One region of the Acerihabitans sp. genome, then DNA from elsewhere that is predicted to be linked to it. Evidence: predicted binding sites of a transcription regulator. Region 1 holds the regulator's gene; each other region holds the start of a gene.
What was found. The regulator LexA, encoded in region 1, represses DNA repair genes until DNA is damaged. The targets are predictions, from matches to a motif close to TNCTGTATGTACATACAGNA.

Region 1 (6,062 bases):
GGCAGCAGTTTCAACGCCATGACCAGCACGCCGGCAAACATCATGACCAGGAAACCCACCGCCAGCGCCGCCAATACGCCCAGAAATGAGATACCGGTCAGCAGCAGCATCAAAAAGAATGCGATGACAAAGACAAATTCCACCATTACAGGCTCCTGAAATCGGGGGTAACACAGCAGGCTAAACCTTCTGCGATTTTTGCGATGATAAGAAACATATTACAAAAACCGTGCCAATAATAAAGCACGCCTCACCATTGAAAAATAACGATAAATATTGTTATGTTCGAGATGGGAATGGTCTTTTTGACTAAATAATAGTTATTATCACCGCTATCGGCCGCCTTATTCCGCGATTCCGCGCCATGGCCGTAGTAGCCCTCATAACGCACCTTCACCGCCGGCGGCGCATGCCAGTACATATTGGCCGGAGAAAGCCGACAAGATTTATCCGGCAATGCACCGCATCGGTTCAGCTTTTGCCACTTTGGCCAATGCCTGGCGCACCACATCAATACCGGCTCCGGCCTTGTGGGCGTTTTCGCTGAGATGGCGCCGCCATTGCCGCGCACCCGGCACGCCCTGGAATATTCCAAGCATATGACGGGTCATATGGCCAAGGTAGGTGCCTTGGGCCAGTTCGCGTTCCATATAAGGATACATGGCTTCCACCACCGCCGTCATATCGTCATGCGGATCGGCGGCGCCGAATAACCGGCTGTCGACCTGACCAAGCATGCCGGGGTTCTGGTAGGCCTCTCGCCCTATCATCACGCCGTCCAGGCGGTTAAGATGCCGTTCCGCTTGGTCAAGTGTGGTTATGCCGCCGTTGATTGCAAGCGTAAGGGACGGAAAATCGCGCTTGAGCTGATAGACGCGATCGTAGTCCAGCGGTGGGATTTCGCGGTTTTCCTTCGGGCTTAGCCCCGACAGCCACGCTTTTCGCGCATGGATGATAAACGTATCGCAGCCGCCGCGCTCAGCCACGGCCTGAATAAATTCGCACAAAAACGGATAGCTATCCTGCTCGTCGATGCCGATGCGGGTTTTTACCGTCACCGGAATAGACACCGCGGAGCGCATGGCGGCAATACAGTCGGCCACCCGCTCGCGCTCAGCCATCAGGCAGGCGCCGAAGCGGCCGTTCTGCACCCGGTCCGACGGGCAGCCCACGTTAAGATTAATCTCGTCATAGCCCCGCAGCTCGGCCATGCGGGCACACTGCGCCAACGCATCCGGCTCGCTGCCGCCCAACTGTAACGCCAGCGGATGCTCGGCCTCGTTATAGGCCAGATAGTCGCCTTTGCCATAGAGCAAAGCGCCGGTGGTCACCATTTCGGTATACAGCAACGCATGACGCGTCAGCTGCCGCAGGAAATAGCGGCAGTGGCGGTCAGTCCAGTCCAGCATCGGCGCGACAGAGAAGCGCTGCGAGGGAAACCGCGCCGCGGCTGGCATGTTTAAGGATTTGGCTGCTAGAGCATTCATAAGGTCAGGTGCAGGCATCAAAATAGTTCAAGAAACGCTGGGATGTTATCAAGGTATTCTATCACAGTATTCCCATGAGGTGACGATCTCCACAATCTCGATTCATTAATCATGTTAATGTTTCTATTTTGCTAAACATCGTATAATGTTTCATTCCTGTTAAAAATTATACTTTTAGCAACCCATGGAACGGCCATTTCATCCCAAATGAGCGTCATTCCATCCCAATACCTCCCCAAGTGATTTACAAACCGATCATAATCATTTATCACATATTCATAATGTATATTTAAACGCCAATACAGAAAAAAGGTAGAAAAATGATTAATCAATAAACAAAATGGGTTTTATCTTTCATAAACTCCAATGTCGTCTTTTTATCTGAAGCCCTCTTTACCCTTGGATGGATCTAATTGCAGATATCATTATCATTATGACAGTGTTTATACTTGACCCTTGCACTTATACCAAATATGCGATCAAAAGTTCGTTGCCGGCAAGCGGTATTAAAGGTGCAATACGTGACGTGGACAATGTGAGCACTTTGCGATTAAGATGCAAAACCTCTAAACCGTCGATAATTTTCATAAACCAAAATTCTTATCAATATCAAGGTGATAGTGAAGATCTAAAATCTATAATCGATGAGCAGCCGTTGACGCTTTTTTTTATCTTCATTGGCAATGAAAATATCAAATTCCATGATTTTGTTCCCATTAGGGACAATGTGATTATTTTATCAAAGTTTATTAAAATCAGCACATTGTTAATGATAATTCGCTACTTTATGGATACAAAAGCTTGGCGAAACGGGGATTCCGCCATTGGCTTCTCGCCATTGCGTTTTAGTAAAACGGAAGTGGAAATTCTAACAATGTGGATGTCCGGTTATGATACATTGTATATTTGTACCCAGTTGCATATTAAAGAAAAAACCCTGTCTTCTCATAAAATTAATATAAAGCGTAAAACCAAGGCCAGCAATAAGCAGGTGATTTATCATTTAATTGCCATTGCTAACAGCGTAACAGACAGTATTAATATCCGTTATCCCGTTTGCTGAAAAACAGCAGTGGCGCAGATGTGGCTGCCCATCCCCGAGTTAATCCCCGCGATTTTATCGACACCCATAGCGCAGCAGCGTGAAACGCGCCGCTATTCGGCGTTTTTACGCCTTCATGATAAGATAGACTAAGGATTAAACTGCGGGGAATCATTATGAATATCACCGATCGGTCTCAACTGCTCAGCCAGGCTGAACAGTTATGCCAGCAGCGCAATGTGCGTCTGACGCCACAACGATTGGAAGTGTTGCGCCTGATGACACAGCAGGTCGGTGCAATCAGTGCCTACGACCTGCTCGACCTGCTGCGCACAACGGAACCGCAGGCCAAGCCGCCGACGATTTATCGCGCGCTGGATTTCTTGTTGGAACAGGGGTTTATCCATAGGGTCGAGTCCACCAACAGCTATGTTCTGTGCCATCATTTTGAACAGCCCAGCCACACCTCCGCTTTTTTTATCTGCGATCGCTGCGGTCAGGTCACCGAACAATCAACCGAAGGCATTGAAGAGATACTACAGAAAATGGCCCAAGCCAGGGGGTTTACCATGCGTCATAACGTGGTTGAGGCCCACGGTTTTTGTCTCATGTGCGCCGAGGTACAAGCCTGCGACAACCCTCAGGACTGCGGGCATGACCATAGCGTGGCGATAAAAAAACGCTAACGGGCACCAGCCGATCCGCTACGCCAAACGGAAAAATGCCATCACGCGTCGCTACAGGGAATGGAGAACGTTTTACCCGCGCCGGATATGAAAAAATACGCCTGTAGCATTACTATAGCCGAAGGGCGAATAGATATAGCGAAGGAGGGGTGGATAGATAAGGCCAGCAACGGCTGTAGGGTGGTACATCCTTGTACCTTTGGGTAGGAACACTTGAGAACCAATTAACCCGCACTTGCGTGGTGGTCAATTCTTCCAAAATTATTACCAACGATATTTATTACGTGTTTCCCAATCCTTGACTTCCGTTTCAGCGGCTTCTTTACCATAACCATAACGCTCTTGGATTTTACCAATTAATTGATCGCGTTTGCCTTCCACCACGGTCAAATCGTCGTCGGTAAGCTTACCCCATTGTTCTTTCAATTTGCCTTTAAATTGTTTCCAATTACCGCTGGCTTCGTCTTTGTTCATCGGAATTCTCCTTGGCTATCGGTTTATCAGTCAACATAATTCATCACAGGTTTTATATACTGCGTGGATATAGGGAACTGTCTTTAGTCCCGAAACCTGCTGTGTCATAAGCTAACCCTATGAATAAAGTATAGCAGGGGATTTGGCGCGAGGTTCATTAAGCAGACGATTAGACCATACAGGCAGGGTTATTATCGCTGGAGCGGCGATAAATTGAAATAAAACAGGGGGTAGAGGGCATGGGGCAGTACAGCGCCAATTGTAACGAAATATTAACCACCGCCTGCGTTGACGACTCGCCGCTGCCTGTTTACGGCGACAGTCATTGTCCCACGCCGCCGGACATCAGACAACGGCGCGGCACGGGGTGGCCTGTCGTCAGATCCAGTTGCCGTTGCGAATGACGCCGACCGCCAAACCTTCAATGGAAAGCTCCTGCTCGCGCAGGTCGACGATGATGGGTGAGAACTCGCTGTTTTCCGGCAATAATTCAACAATATTACCGTGCCTTTTCAGGCGTTTCACCGTCACTTCATCATTAATGCGCGCCACCACCACCTGGCCGTTATGGGCGTCCTGCGTTTTATGCACCGCCAGCAGATCGCCGTCCATGATGCCGATATCCTTCATGGACATGCCGCTGACGCGCAGCAGGAAATCCGCATGGGGTTTGAACAGATCGGGATCTATCTGGTAATGGCTTTCAATATGTTGTTCCGCCAGCAATGGCTCGCCGGCGGCCACGCGGCCGATAAGCGGCAGCCCGGTCTCTTCTTCTATCAATAAGCGGATGCCGCGCGAGGCGCCGGATACGATTTCAATGGCGCCCTTGCGTGCCAGCGCCTTGAGATGCTCTTCGGCGGCGTTAGGAGATTTGAATCCCAGACGATGCGCGATCTCCGCCCTGGTCGGCGGCATACCGGTTTGCGCAAGATGATCGCGGATAAGGTCAAAAACCTCTTGTTGTCTGGCGGTTAGTGCTTTCATTCCATCCCCTGTTTGTTTATACAGTCTTTATGTGAGTATATACAGGTCCGCGGCAATTGAAAACCATAAGCGTTGCAAATCGTGATAAAACCCCGGCTACGGCCGAGCGCGGACGAATATTTCTCAAATATGCCGCCATAGCAGTGTTATCCACACGAATAGCGCCAATACAATGGCCAGGAACACCGCCGCGGAGCCCAGGTCCTTGGCCCGGCCCGAAAGCGGATGCAGTTCTGGCCCGATGCGATCCACCACCGCCTCAATGGCGCTGTTGATGATTTCAACAATAAGCACCAGCCAGACCGAGCCCATTAACAAAATCCGCGCCACCGGATCGCGTTCAAGGAAACAGGCGAGAATAATCGCCGCCACGGCGGCCACCGCTTCCTGGCGAAACGCGGCTTCATGTCGCCAGGCGGCGCGACATCCTTTGATGGAATAACCCATGGCGTTAAAGATGCGTCGAAGCCCGTTGGTTTGATTTGCCATAATTTTATGCACTAATGAAAAATTGTGCCTATATTACCGTTTCTTCTCGTTCGCATCACCACAGATCTGTCGCGCGGTTTCTGGTATTCTTGTGGCGCAATGCTAACAAGAGGCTTCACGAAGATATGTCAGGTTGGCGTACTATTTATTATACATTGTTGGATTTACCGCTCCGGCTACTGGTGCGAAGTAAAGCTATTCCCGCTAATCCCCGGCAAGAAGCCGGTTTGGATCCGCTGCGGCCAATGATGTATGTTTTGCCCTATAATTCCAGGGCGGACCTGCTCACCCTGCGCGCGCAATGCCTGCGGTTGGGGCTGCCCGATCCGCTGATCCCCCTGGATATCGACGGCGTGCTCTTACCGCGCCACGTCTTCATCCACGATGGTCCCCGCGTTTTTCGCTACTTCTCGGAAAAGCTGGAATCAGTAAAGCTGTTTCATGATTATCTTGATTTACATCGCAATAATCCACAGCTTGATGTCCAGATGGTGCCGGTGTCCATTATGTTCGGCCGTTCGCCCGGTCGCGACGGGCAACAGCACCAGCCGGCGCCGCAGCTACGGCTGCTCAATGGTTTCCAGAAGTTCATCGCGGTACTGTGGCTGGGGCGCGATAGTTTTGTGCGTTTTTCCCGACCGCTGTCCATGCGCTTTATGGCGAATGAGCATGGCACCGATAAAACCATCGCGCAAAAGCTGGCCCGCGTCGCCATGATTCATTTTGCCCGCCAGCGTCTGGTGGCGGTAGGGCCGCGTCTGCCGGTCCGTCAGGATTTATTCAACAAACTGCTGGCATCCAAGGCCATTGAAAAAGCCGTGGAGGATGAGGCACGCACTAAAAAAATCTCGGCGGACAAAGCGCAGCAAAACGCCATCGAGCTGATGGAGGAGATTG
Region 2 (6,062 bases), on a different contig from region 1:
AAACTAATAGGATTAAGCAAATATGATTCTTCACATTTTTGCCAGCCAATCACTGATTTCAAGCAATGCCCGATGAAAATTCTGGTAAACCGGCGCCGATTTTATGCGCAATGACGCGCCGGACAGCGATGACGACGCGATAAGCGCCGCCTCCTCCTTGGGGCTAAAAGGATCGTTATCCCAAAAACCCGCCAGCATCGGCGTCGGGCAGCGCCTGCCCAACAGACCCTGAGTCTTGAGGGAATAGCGGCTCAGCTCGATTTTCAGCGCCGCGTCCGAGGCATGGGCCATGCCCATGCGGCTGGCCAGCACATCCATGAACATATCCGGCGCTTTATCCTGGCGCGCGGAGTCGGTAAGCAGAGCGTGCACCACCGGTCCCAGACAGGCGACGCCGCGCAGGCGCTGAGACTCCAGATAGGCCAGCCGGACGGCGATATTGGCGCCGAAACGAAAACCAAACGCCGTAACGCGCCGGGAATCGATCCAGGGAACCTCCGCCAGGCCTTTTAGCACCTGTTGATGAAGAAAACTGGAATCCTGGTTCAGGGTCCATTTGGACGAAAAACCGATAGACGGCATGTCGATGGTCAACATCGCCATGCCCGCCGGGGCAAAGTAGTCATGGAACAGCCGATAGGTATCGTTTTGCAACATATCCAGGCCGCCGCACACCAGCACGGTGGGAAACGGGCCGTAGCCTTGCGCCGGCAAATGCAAAAAGCCCGTTACGCTGCCGCCGCCGGCGATGGGGAAGTTCAGCGCCTTCAACTCATAGCTCAACCGCGAGGCCGCTTCTTCCCAGGCGCGATTGGCCAGGGTTTGCGCCTGTTCCGCCAGCAGATCGCCGCACAGATGGGGATAGGCGGCCACGCTGTAGAAATTGGCCGCCTGTAGCCAATGCTGCCCGGCCAGCGCCGCATCCGGTTCATCCATGCCGCGCTGTTGCCATGTCATGCCCTGATGGGACCACTCATATATCCAGTTGCCGGGCCGATAGCCGATCACGGTATCCAGCAGGCGATCGTCGGTCCTGTCGCTGTTGCTGGCGGCGATTCGGGCCAGCACCTCTTCAATTTCCCAGGGATTGATGCCGCGCCAAATCCACAGCAGGCGGTTGATCATACGGTACCAGTTGCCGGGATTAGTGCCATCGAGGGCGGCGAGGATGGCGGCTTGCCTGCCGATATGACGTGGCCGGGTGACCAGTGTCGAGGTTTCCTGTTGCTTGAATGTGGGTTTAAACAGTACTTCGCTCAGATTGGTGCCGCTCATTGAGCCATCGCCTCCGCCAGTCAAAATCCATGAATGAGGAATTATATTAGCAAGGTTGCTCATTAAGCGACAAATAAACCGACGCCCGGCATGGTGCCGGGCGTGCGATCGGGGATTGTGCGGGTTTAATCGGCCGTGCAACCGGCCCGGGCAAAACGTCTGGTTACCCGATACTTATTTGCCCACCAGCGGGGGAATAAATACCACGCCCATGTCCCAGGGCTGTTCAATCCAGGTATCCTGCGGGATATCGACCATATAGTCATCCACCAGCGGTCGGCCGGCGGGTTTGGCGAAAATCGTCACGAAATGGGCTTTGGGATACATATCGCGGATGGCTTTGGCCGTGCCGCCGGTATCCACCAGATCGTCTATGACGATAAAACCCTCGCCGTCACCCTCGGCGCGTTTAAGCACCTGGAGTTCGCGCTGGTTGTTATGGTCGTAACTTGAGATGCAAACCGTGTCCACATGGCGGATATTCAGCTCGCGCGCCAGCAGCGATCCGGGCACCAGGCCGCCGCGGCTGACCGCGATAATACCCTTCCACTGTTCTGCGGGGAGTAGCCGTTGGGCCAGTTTCCGCGCCTGAATTTGCAACATGTCCCAGGTTACGACGTATTTTTCGCTCATAAATGCTGTCCCAGCCGGATTGGGTCGGCTTAATAGTACAGGGAAAAAAGGTTGCGCGAGATTATAAAGACGACACCGCCGAAATACCAGCGCTACCGCCCTTTTTAACCGCGGTTTCCCACCAGGGCAACGTAAAGTGGTATTCTTTATTCCTCTTTGGTAACCATGCGACCGTCTGCGGGCTGTTTGTTAACGACCAGACCGGGTCTTACGTTGTAACAGGAGTTTTTATCGTGTCTGAACTGACTCAACTTTCACCTCAGCCATTATGGCAGATATTCGCCAAAATCTGCTCCATTCCCCATCCCTCTTATCATGAGGAAGCGCTGGCGACCCATATCCTGCGCTGGGCGCAGGAAAAAGGCCTGCATGGCGAGCGCGATGCGGTGGGTAATGTCCTGCTGCGCAAGCCCGCCACGCCGGGTTATGAAAAACGCCAGCCGGTGGTGTTGCAGGCGCATCTGGATATGGTGCCGCAGAAAAACAGCGACACCATTCATGATTTCGCCACCGATCCCATCCAGCCTTATGTCGATGGCGACTGGGTCAAGGCGCGCGGCACTACGCTCGGCGCCGATAACGGCATCGGCATGGCCTCCGCGCTGGCGGTGCTCGCCGACGACAGCGTGCAGCACGGTCCGCTGGAAGTGTTGCTGACCATGACCGAGGAAACCGGCATGGCCGGCGCCTTTGGCTTACAGCCGGGCTGGCTGCAGGCCGATATCCTGATCAATACCGATTCCGAGGAAGAAGGCGAAATCTATATGGGCTGCGCGGGCGGGGTTGATTTCAAAACCGTCCTGCCCCTTGAACGCGAAGCGGTGCCGGCCGGTTACCAGACCCTTAAGCTGACGGTAAAAGGATTGAAAGGCGGCCACTCCGGCGGCGATATCCATCTGGGCCTGGGCAACGCCAATAAACTGCTGGCCCGTTTCCTGTCACGGCACGCCCATCAGCTGGACATCCGGCTGCTGGATCTCAACGGCGGCACCTTGCGTAACGCCATTCCGCGCGAGGCCTTCGCGACTCTCGCCCTGCCGCAGGAAAACGCCGAAAGCCTCAATGCCCTGGCGCAGGAATACCTGGCGGTGATCAAGGCGGAACTGGCGGCGGTGGAGAAAAAGCCGGCGATCCAGATTGAACCGGCCGCCACGGACGCGCAAGCGTTGACCAAAGCCTGCGGCGATCGTTTTATCGCTCTGCTTAACGCCACGCCCAACGGCGTGATCCGCATGAGCGACGACGTCAAGGGTGTGGTGGAAACCTCGCTGAACGTGGGCGTGGTCTCGATGGAGACTGATAAGGCGATGATCCGCTGCCTGATCCGCTCGCTTATCGACAGCGGCAAGGATGACGTGGTGGGCACGCTCACCGCCCTGGGCCGGCTGGCCGGCGCCGAAACGGCCGCCAAGGGCAGCTACCCGGGCTGGAAACCGGACGCCAATTCACCGGTGATGCATCTGGTGCGCGAAACTTACCAAAAGCTGTTTAATAAAACGCCCAATATCCAGGTGATCCACGCGGGACTTGAATGCGGTCTGTTTAAAAAACCCTACCCGCGCATGGACATGGTCTCTATCGGGCCAACCATCACCGGACCACACTCCCCGGATGAACAGGTGCATATCAAAAGCGTCGGCCAATATTGGATATTGCTTACCGCGCTGCTGAAAGCCATTCCTGAAAAAAACTGAATCTGCTGAAGATTAAATTCCGCGCATCGGTTTGAGACGGGTCTGGCGGAATAACGCGTAGCGCGCCGGGGATCAATACGCCGGGAGCGTAGTGAAACAACGGCGGAGACGTCGGCCCGCAGGGCGGTTCACATGGATGTGAACCCTCATCGCGCGTCCGAACCTACACCGATGTCTTTACGGCGTCTTATGATCGTGACCAACACTGCGCGTCCATGCCTTAGGGAAGAGGCGGGTTGCGCATATCGTCTTCCCAATCGAGCATCAGCTGACGTTCGATTTGCGGATCCAATAACGTCACATGCAGCCCCACCAGCCGCACGCCGCGATCCCCTCGCCGCTGATCCCAGGCCTGGCGCGCCGTGCGCAGTAGATCCTCTTTATTCAGCTTCGGCCAGACATGCTCCTGGGTGGTCTGCTGAAAATCGGCAAACTTCAGTTTAATCCCCTGCCGGGCGACATGCAGATCCGGCCTGACCCGGGCCAGGCGGCGTTCCAGCTCCGGATAGAGCAGTTCGATAATGGCCTCGCACTCGGCCCAAGCGACGATATCTTCCGCCAGCGTGCGCTCGACGCCGACGGATTTACGCAGCCGGTCGGATGAGACCTCCCGTTCATCAATGCCCTGGGAACGCTCCCAGATAGCCCGGCCGAATTTACCGAACTGCCGCAAAAGCGTCGCCAGATCGCAGCGTTGTACGTCCAGGCAGGTGATTAAGCCCATATCGGCAAGTTTCTTTGCGGTGACTTTGCCGACGCCGGGGATTTTGCTTAAGGGCAGTCGCGCCAGAAAAGCCGGCACCTGATCGGGGGTGATCACATATTGTCCATTGGGTTTATTTAAATCAGAGGCAATTTTGGCTAGAAATTTCACCGGCGCCACCCCGGCCGAGGCGGTGAGATGAATCTCGTCGGCAATCTGCCGGCGGATGGCCTGGGCAATCCTGGTGGCCGACCCGCTGTGATGATGGCTGTCCGTCACATCCAGGTAAGCCTCGTCCATCGACAGCGGTTCAATCAACGGCGTGTATTGACTGAAAATGTGCCGGATATGTTCCGAGGCTTCTTTATAAGCCGCCATGCGGCCGGGCAGCAGTTTTAAATGCGGACAGAGTTTCAGCGCCATGGCGGTGGACATGGCGCTGTGCACGCCGAATTCCCGGGCCGGGTAATTGGCGGTGCTGATGACCCCGCGCCGGTCCGCCCTGCCGCCGATGGCGATGGGGATATCGCGTAAAGAAGGATCGTCGCGCATTTCCACCGCCGCGAAGAAACAATCCATATCGATATGTATGATTTTACGCATTAACCCCCCTTAACTGTACAAGTATACAGTAAGGCGACGAATTTATACAAAACGTATCTTGATAAATATACAGGCAGTGATATCGTGTCGCTGTTTTAGTTGTTTTACTTGCCGTTTTTAAAGGGTCCGCCGACAACCTCCGGTTGCCCGGCATCTTTATTATTTTGACTACGCAGGAATGATAATGGGCAAAATCGCACTGCTATTTGCGATATTGTTTTGTATACCGGCAATGACGTCCGTCAGTTATGCCAGTGAGCAGGCGCAGCCGCAGGTATCGAAAGAATTAAAAGCACAATTATTAGGCTCACCGGTTTTTATTCAAATCTTCAAAGAAGAACGCACGCTTGAGCTTTATGCCAAGATGGGTAATGAATACCGCATGCTGGGCAGTTACCGCATTTGTAATTTCTCCGGCGGCCTGGGTCCCAAGCGGCAGGAAGGGGATTTTAAAAGCCCCGAGGGGTTTTATTCTATTACCAATCGTAACCTGAATCCGAACAGCCATTATTATCGGGCGATAAATATCGGTTTCCCCAACGCCTTTGATCAATCAAAAGGCTACTCCGGCGCCATGTTGATGATCCATGGCGATTGCCGTTCGATTGGCTGTTACGCCATGACCGACGGGTATATCGCCGAAATATATCAATATGTGGAGGCCGCGCTGCAAAACGGACAGGCACAGGTGAACATTCATATTTTCCCGTTCCGCATGACCGAGGCCAACCTGCAGCGGCACCGTTTTTCATCCTATTACCCGTTCTGGCGTTCGCTTGAACCGGGGTATGCCTATTTTGTCCGTTACCACCAGCCGCCGGCTGTGGCGGTCGTCAACGGTCAATACACCGTAAGCGCGCCGCTGCAATTAAACAGCGGCACCCCCGTGGTTTCACAGTTCGCGCTCACCGAACCGAAATAATACGCTCTCGCCTGGCGCAATCTTGTGCCAGGTTTCATTCCCGGTCAGCGGCTGCGTGGCGATAACGGTGACCACGTCATTGGGCGTGGTCTGCTGCTGAAAATCGATCTCCACATCCTGATCAAGCAACGTCGCCTTGCCAAACGGCGCCCGCCGGGTGATCCAGTATAGATCGGTGGAACAATACCCCATCACAAAACGGCCATCCGACAACAGCATATTAAATATGCCC
Region 3 (6,062 bases), on a different contig from region 1:
CGGCCAGGTTACGCACCCCCAGCGCCGACATCAGCTTATAGCGGCGCTCCATTTCACCCACGCACCAGCGCAGGGCGTTGGCGGCGTCTTTCATATCGGTGACCACTTCGGTCAGCAGATGGGGGATGCCTTCGTAAACCGACAGCTCCAGCATTTTGGGGTCAATCATGATAAAGCGCACCTCTTCCGGCGTCGCTTTATACAGCATGCTGAGGATCATGGCGTTGACCCCCACTGATTTACCGGAACCGGTGGTGCCGGCCACCAGCAGATGGGGCATTTTGGCTAAATCGGCAATCACCGGCTGCCCGGCGATATCCTTGCCGAGCACAATGGCCAGCGGCGAGACGGTCTCGCGGAATTTGTCGCAGTCGAGCACTTCGCGCAGATATACCGTCTGGCGGCGTTTGTTGGGTAATTCCAAACCGACATAGGGCTTGCCGGGGATGACTTCCACCACCCGCACCGCCACCGCCGACAGGGAGCGCGCCAAATCCCGCGACAGATTGGAGATGCGCGCCGCTTTAACCCCCGGCGCCAGATCCAGCTCGAATCGGGTGATAACCGGGCCGGGAGAAATGCCGACCACTTCGGCCTTCACCCGGTAATCCGCCAGACGGGCTTCCACCAGTCGCGCGGTTTGTTCCAGCGCGAACATATCCACCGGTTCATCCTCCACCGGCGGTGAAGTCAACAGATCCAGCGTCGGCAACGGCGTGGTCGGCTTTTGCAGCGGCCGCTCGTTGCGCATCAGGAAAGGATGGATCAGGCTGTCCATAGCCGACGCCAATGGCGTAATCGCCGGCTGCAGCCCGGTGTGAGGCAACGGCGCCCGGCCGAGGTCGGCGCTATGCCGCGAAGCCTGGCCATACTCGTCCGGCATCACATCATCGTGCGCAAGATCATCCGCTTCGCCCGCGTCTTCCAGGTGATCATCGCCGCCGGAGGCATAACCGGCCGCGGTTTGCCGATCTGCGCCGAATCCCTGTCCATGCCGCGCAGGCCCATACCCCGGCGCAGCAGGCGCAGCGTCCATCCGTTCAGCCGTTGGCGAGGGGACTGAAGCCGACTGCGCATCGATCCCGGCCGCGGGCGAAATCGGCGAGGTGTCCTGTGTCGATCGATCCTCGGCGTCCGCCACGTACCGCATCGCCTGGCGCTGCTGAAATTCGGCGGCCAGTTGCTGTTGCTGCCAGGCGTCCTCGTCATCGCCATCGCTGGCCGCGTCGCCATAGCGTTGTTCCTGCTGGCGCTGGAATTCCCGGTGAAGCTCGGCCTGCTGGACGGCGGCTTGTTGTTCCTCGGTCAGCGTCGCGGGTGATGACGCGGTATCCTCATGGGTTTGCTGCTGGGCGGTGGTCGCCGCGGCGTTGCGCTGCGACGGCAGCTTGATGCCAAACGAGGCCAGCTCCCGGCGCGTAGGTATCCGTACCCGGTTTGGACGAGGTAATTCAGGGCCCATGCCCTGCTTAACCTGGGGATTATCATCACTGGTGGCGCTGAATGCCGGCATAAAGGTCAGAGCGGCGGCGTCATAAGGCGGCGCCGCCCCAGGCACCTGCCCGCTGGTGCGCTGCGCGACGGTGAAATCGTAAGGCGTGTGCGATGCGTCGCCGTCAAGACGCCAGTCCCCCATACGCGGCCCATCGTCTTCTTCTTCAGGATAACGCTCAGGGGAGGAAACCTGGGTGGAAACGGCCTGATCGCCCGGCAACTCAAAACGATACTGCGGGACCGGCTCAGCGGCCCCGGAGTGCGGGTCCGCTGCGGCGGGCTGCTGTGAATAGGCGGCGGCGGGCGCCGGATCCGTCGCCGGGGCCGCGACCGGCGTCACCGGAATGACCGATATCGCGCCGGGCTGCGACGCGGCCAAGCGATCGCCGGACGGCGCGGCGACGTCGGGATGCGTGGACGTGGAGGACGGCCCCGCCACCGCGCCGATGGGCGCGGGAGCATCATCAGGCCGAGTCCCGGCCGCGTCAGGCCCGGACGTCGCCAGCAGCGGATCCAGCGCATCCAGCGCCTGTGCGCGGGCCGCGTCATCGGACTCAAGACCCTCGTCATCCTCATCGTCATCATAATCCCGCTCGTCGCGGCGGGAACGGTTCGACATAAATGTCAGGCAGCCCATGACCACGCCGCCGATTTTTTCAGCGATGGTGAGCCAGGACCAGCCGGTAAACAGGGTCAGACCGGACGCCCATACGCACAGCAGGGTCAGGGTGGCGCCAATGCCGTTGAACCAGGGCAGCATGGCGTTGCCGAGCAGGCTGCCGATCACGCCGCCGGAGGCAAAGTAATAGAGATCGTCGACATTAAGCGCGGCCAGACCGCATGAGGTCAGAATCAGCGCCAAAGAACCGATCAGCCGCAGCGACAGGGCAAAATAATCCACATAGTCCTGCTCTTCGCGCAGTCGAAACGACGTCCAGCAAAAAATCAGCATCAGCGGAGGCAGCGCATAGGCCAGCACGCCGAAGGTAAAGAACAGCGTATCGGCGAACCAGGCGCCGATGCCGCCGCCAAGGTTGTGAATAGGTCCATGCCAGGCAGTTTGCGACCAACTGGGGTCGGAGGGGTTGAAACTGACCAGGGAAATCATTAAATAGAGGGCAAAAATAGCCATGACAATCAGAACAGCCTCGAGTAACCGGCGACTGCTGCTGAGCGTTTTCAGTTCAACTTCTTTATCTTCTGTGTATTCCTGGCTCAAGAAAGGCTCTCCAGGGTTATCTATGCCGATATAACCGATATAATAGCTTAATAACAGCGCCGACCGTCATACCGCCGGCGCTGAAACTGTATGAATGCACAGGAGTGTAACCATAAAACCTGAATTTTGCACCTGTGTTATGTCTTACCGGGTCTTAATCACCAGCCGGTTGCTCTGTTTCACTTCTTCCATCACCACATAGGTACGCGTATCGTTTACCCCCGGCAAACGCAACAGCGTTTCACCCAGCAGCTTGCGATAGGCCGACATATCGGGCACCCGCGTTTTCAGCAAATAGTCGAAATCACCCGAAACCAAATGGCATTCCTGGATTTCTTCCAGCTTTTGTACCGCGGTGTTGAATTGCTCAAACACATCGGGCGCACCCCGGTTAAGGGTAATCTCCACAAACACCAGTAAAGACGCATCAAGATAATGTGGATTAAGTAAAGCGGTATACCCCTGGATGAAACCCTGGCGCTCAAGACGGCGCACGCGTTCCAGGCAGGGTGTCGGGGATAATCCAACCCGTTTAGAAAGTTCGACGTTTGATATCCGGCCGTCCTTTTGCAACTCATTGAGGATGTTACGGTCAATACGATCGAGATCCTTTCCCGGGCGTTTTTTATTGTCTACCATTATTATTGTCTCTCTCAGTACCTTCCCTGTGCTTGCCACACCCCTGCCGACTTCAATGTTTCAGGGTTTGTTTTAAGACCCGTTGTCTGTTTTATTTTAGGGCCAACTGTTTAAACTGCCTTTCTTGCTGCCTGTCCTAACCCAACTCATCATTTTTCCTTACCCTGATGTTTTCGCAAAAGCGCAGCGGATTGTCAAAGTAAAACGACAAAAATCAGAACAACATGCCGATTAATTCCCGCAGCGGCATGATGTCAGGGGCTTAAGGGCTCTTTTTGGCCCGATTATGTCCTTTTCAATGCTAAAATCCCCCGATCAATAGTTCCTGACGATGATAAATATCGCTAACAACCTTTTGCTTCCTTTTCATAGTCTGGTAATTTTCTTACAATCGACGAGTTGCGTTCTAAGCGGTTAAACGAGGAAAACATGTCTACGGTGAAACACAGCAAATTACTCATTCTGGGGTCCGGGCCGGCGGGTTATACCGCCGCGGTGTATGCCGCCCGCGCCAACCTGCATCCGGTGCTGATAACCGGGATGGAACAAGGCGGCCAGCTCACCACCACCACCGAGGTCGAGAACTGGCCGGGCGATCCGGAAGGGCTGACCGGTCCGTTGCTTATGGAACGCATGTACGCCCACGCCGCCAAGTTCAATACCGAAATCATTTTCGATCATATCAATAAGGTCGATTTGCAAAGCCGTCCCTTCCGGTTGACCGGCGATACCGGTGAATTCACCTGTGACGCCCTGATCATCGCCACCGGCGCATCCGCTCGCTATATCGGGCTGCCGTCGGAAGAAGCCTATAAGGGCAAAGGCGTGTCCGCCTGCGCCACCTGCGACGGTTTTTTTTACCGCCAGCAAAAAGTCGCGGTGGTCGGCGGCGGTAATACGGCGGTGGAGGAAGCGCTGTATCTGTCCAATATCGCCGCCGAGGTGCACCTTATCCATCGTCGCGCGACTTTCCGCGCGGAAAAAATCCTGATTGACCGGCTGATGGATAAGGTCGCCAGCGGCAATATCGTGCTGCATACCGGCCATACCCTGGAAGAAGTGGTGGGCGATGAGATGGGCGTTACCGGGGCGCGGCTGAAAAACGTCGTCACCGGCGCGGTGGAAACACTGGCGGTCGCCGGCGTATTTATCGCCATCGGCCATCACCCCAATACGGCGATTTTCGGTAATCAGCTGGCGTTGGAGAACGGTTATATCCGCGTACAGTCCGGTATTGCGGGCAACGCCACCCAAACCAGCATCCCCGGGGTGTTCGCCGCGGGCGATGTGATGGATCATATCTATCGCCAGGCCATTACCTCCGCCGGCACCGGCTGTATGGCGGCGCTTGACGCGGAACGGTATCTGGATGGTCTGGCGCCGGTAAACGATCGGTAAGCGTAGATTTTTACTCTATAGGGATGGTGGGCTGGGCGCCGGTTTCACTTGCCGCGGGCGGTGGCGTTCCCTGTTGCCTGGTGCAGGCAAGCGATGAGAGGGCCGCTAGCCCGGCCCTCTCAACTCCCGGGCTGCCGGCAGATCGTGCGCCGCTGCGCGGTCCCTGACGGCACAACATCCCGACTTTTGGACCGCACGGGACGCGCTCCCGGCGCGACCCTTAGCTTGAGCCGCTCCCGGCGGCTCATCCAGCCGGGCTTTCTGCCGCCAGCGCACTCTATGCCGCTTCAACGTCAACACCATCGTCTGCAACCGAAAAGCCGTCTTTATGGTTCAGGCAATATTCAAATGCCGGGAATTGGAATACCGGAAAATGGAACGCTGTAGGTTTGAACGCCGGAAATTTGAACGCCTGAAATCACAACGCCGGGAATCAGAACGCCTGAATTTACAACACCTGAAATCACCACGCCGTGGATAAGGTAGCGGCCTTTGGGCCGGCATGGAGCGCGGGGTCAAGGGGATGGCGCGACTGCCATCCCCTTGTCGCTTGCCGACATCCGGCATAACATAAAAATGGCCAGTAGCTGGCAAGCGAAAGTGCCGCCAAGCCCTCAAATACCCCATCCGCCAAGCAAAATCCTCGCCAAGCGCCCAGATACCACATCCGCCAGCCGGCTGTATTACCCTCACGCACGGCGACTGGAATCCTATGATAAATGCCAATATTATTTTCACCTCCGCCGCAACAGGGTAATATGTCGGCACGCCGGAGCACGCAGATCCTTTTCCGGCCTTTCACATCCCTGAAGGGGATTTTCGACTTACATGCAATCCACACCGGCTGAAATTGTCTTCAATGAATAAAAACCGACAGCAAGTGCTTGTCCGCTGGCTTAAGTCGCAAAGCGCGCTGGTGAAGCGCTGGCTTCGCCTCTCTTTACTGCTGGGCCTGCTAAGCGGCCTTATCATCGTCGCCCAGGCATGGGTATTGGCTTATCTGCTCCAGGCGCTGATTGTCGAACAACAGCCGCGCGCCGCGCTTATCGCCTGGTTTATCGCCTTGGCGGCGCTATTCGCCCTGCGCGCATTGACCGGATGGCTGCGCGAGCGGGTCGGTTTTATCGCCGGACAGACGCTTCGGCGGGAAATACGCCGCCAGGTGCTGAATCGGCTGGAGCTGTTGGGACCCGCCTGGATCCAGGGCAAACCCGCCGGCAGCTGGAGCAGCCTGTTGCTCGAACAGATCGAGGATATGCAGGATTATTACGCGCGCTATCTGCCGCAGATGTATCTGGCGGGCCTGGTGCCG

Region 2: a site for LexA is predicted at 4,920-4,939, ahead of dinB (DNA polymerase IV). Genes of this name have one in related genera too.
Region 3: a site for LexA is predicted at 2,798-2,817, ahead of VGC33_RS17115 (DNA translocase FtsK 4TM domain-containing protein). Genes of this name have one in related genera too.

Annotation. Positions count from the first base shown of each region.
Region 1 covers NZ_DASWOM010000090.1:22,183-28,244, forward strand. The annotation lists gene pspG (envelope stress response protein PspG) at 1-146, opposite strand, end outside; gene dusA (tRNA dihydrouridine(20/20a) synthase DusA) at 447-1,457, opposite strand; gene rcsA (transcriptional regulator RcsA) at 1,921-2,550, shown strand; gene zur (zinc uptake transcriptional repressor Zur) at 2,706-3,215, shown strand; gene VGC33_RS15190 (CsbD family protein) at 3,480-3,689, opposite strand; gene lexA (transcriptional repressor LexA) at 4,068-4,676, opposite strand; gene VGC33_RS15200 (diacylglycerol kinase) at 4,800-5,165, opposite strand; gene plsB (glycerol-3-phosphate 1-O-acyltransferase PlsB) at 5,291-6,062, shown strand, end outside.
Region 2 covers NZ_DASWOM010000088.1:12,750-18,811, reverse strand. The annotation lists gene frsA (esterase FrsA) at 31-1,275, opposite strand; gene gpt (xanthine phosphoribosyltransferase) at 1,450-1,908, opposite strand; gene VGC33_RS14930 (beta-Ala-His dipeptidase) at 2,142-3,602, shown strand; gene dinB (DNA polymerase IV) at 3,823-4,908, opposite strand; gene dpaA (peptidoglycan meso-diaminopimelic acid protein amidase) at 5,093-5,830, shown strand; gene VGC33_RS14915 (class II glutamine amidotransferase) at 5,801-6,062, opposite strand, start outside.
Region 3 covers NZ_DASWOM010000103.1:4,443-10,504, reverse strand. The annotation lists gene VGC33_RS17115 (DNA translocase FtsK 4TM domain-containing protein) at 1-2,713, opposite strand, end outside; gene lrp (leucine-responsive transcriptional regulator Lrp) at 2,858-3,352, opposite strand; gene trxB (thioredoxin-disulfide reductase) at 3,782-4,750, shown strand; gene VGC33_RS23280 (pentapeptide repeat-containing protein) at 5,084-5,254, opposite strand; gene cydD (heme ABC transporter permease/ATP-binding protein CydD) at 5,610-6,062, shown strand, end outside.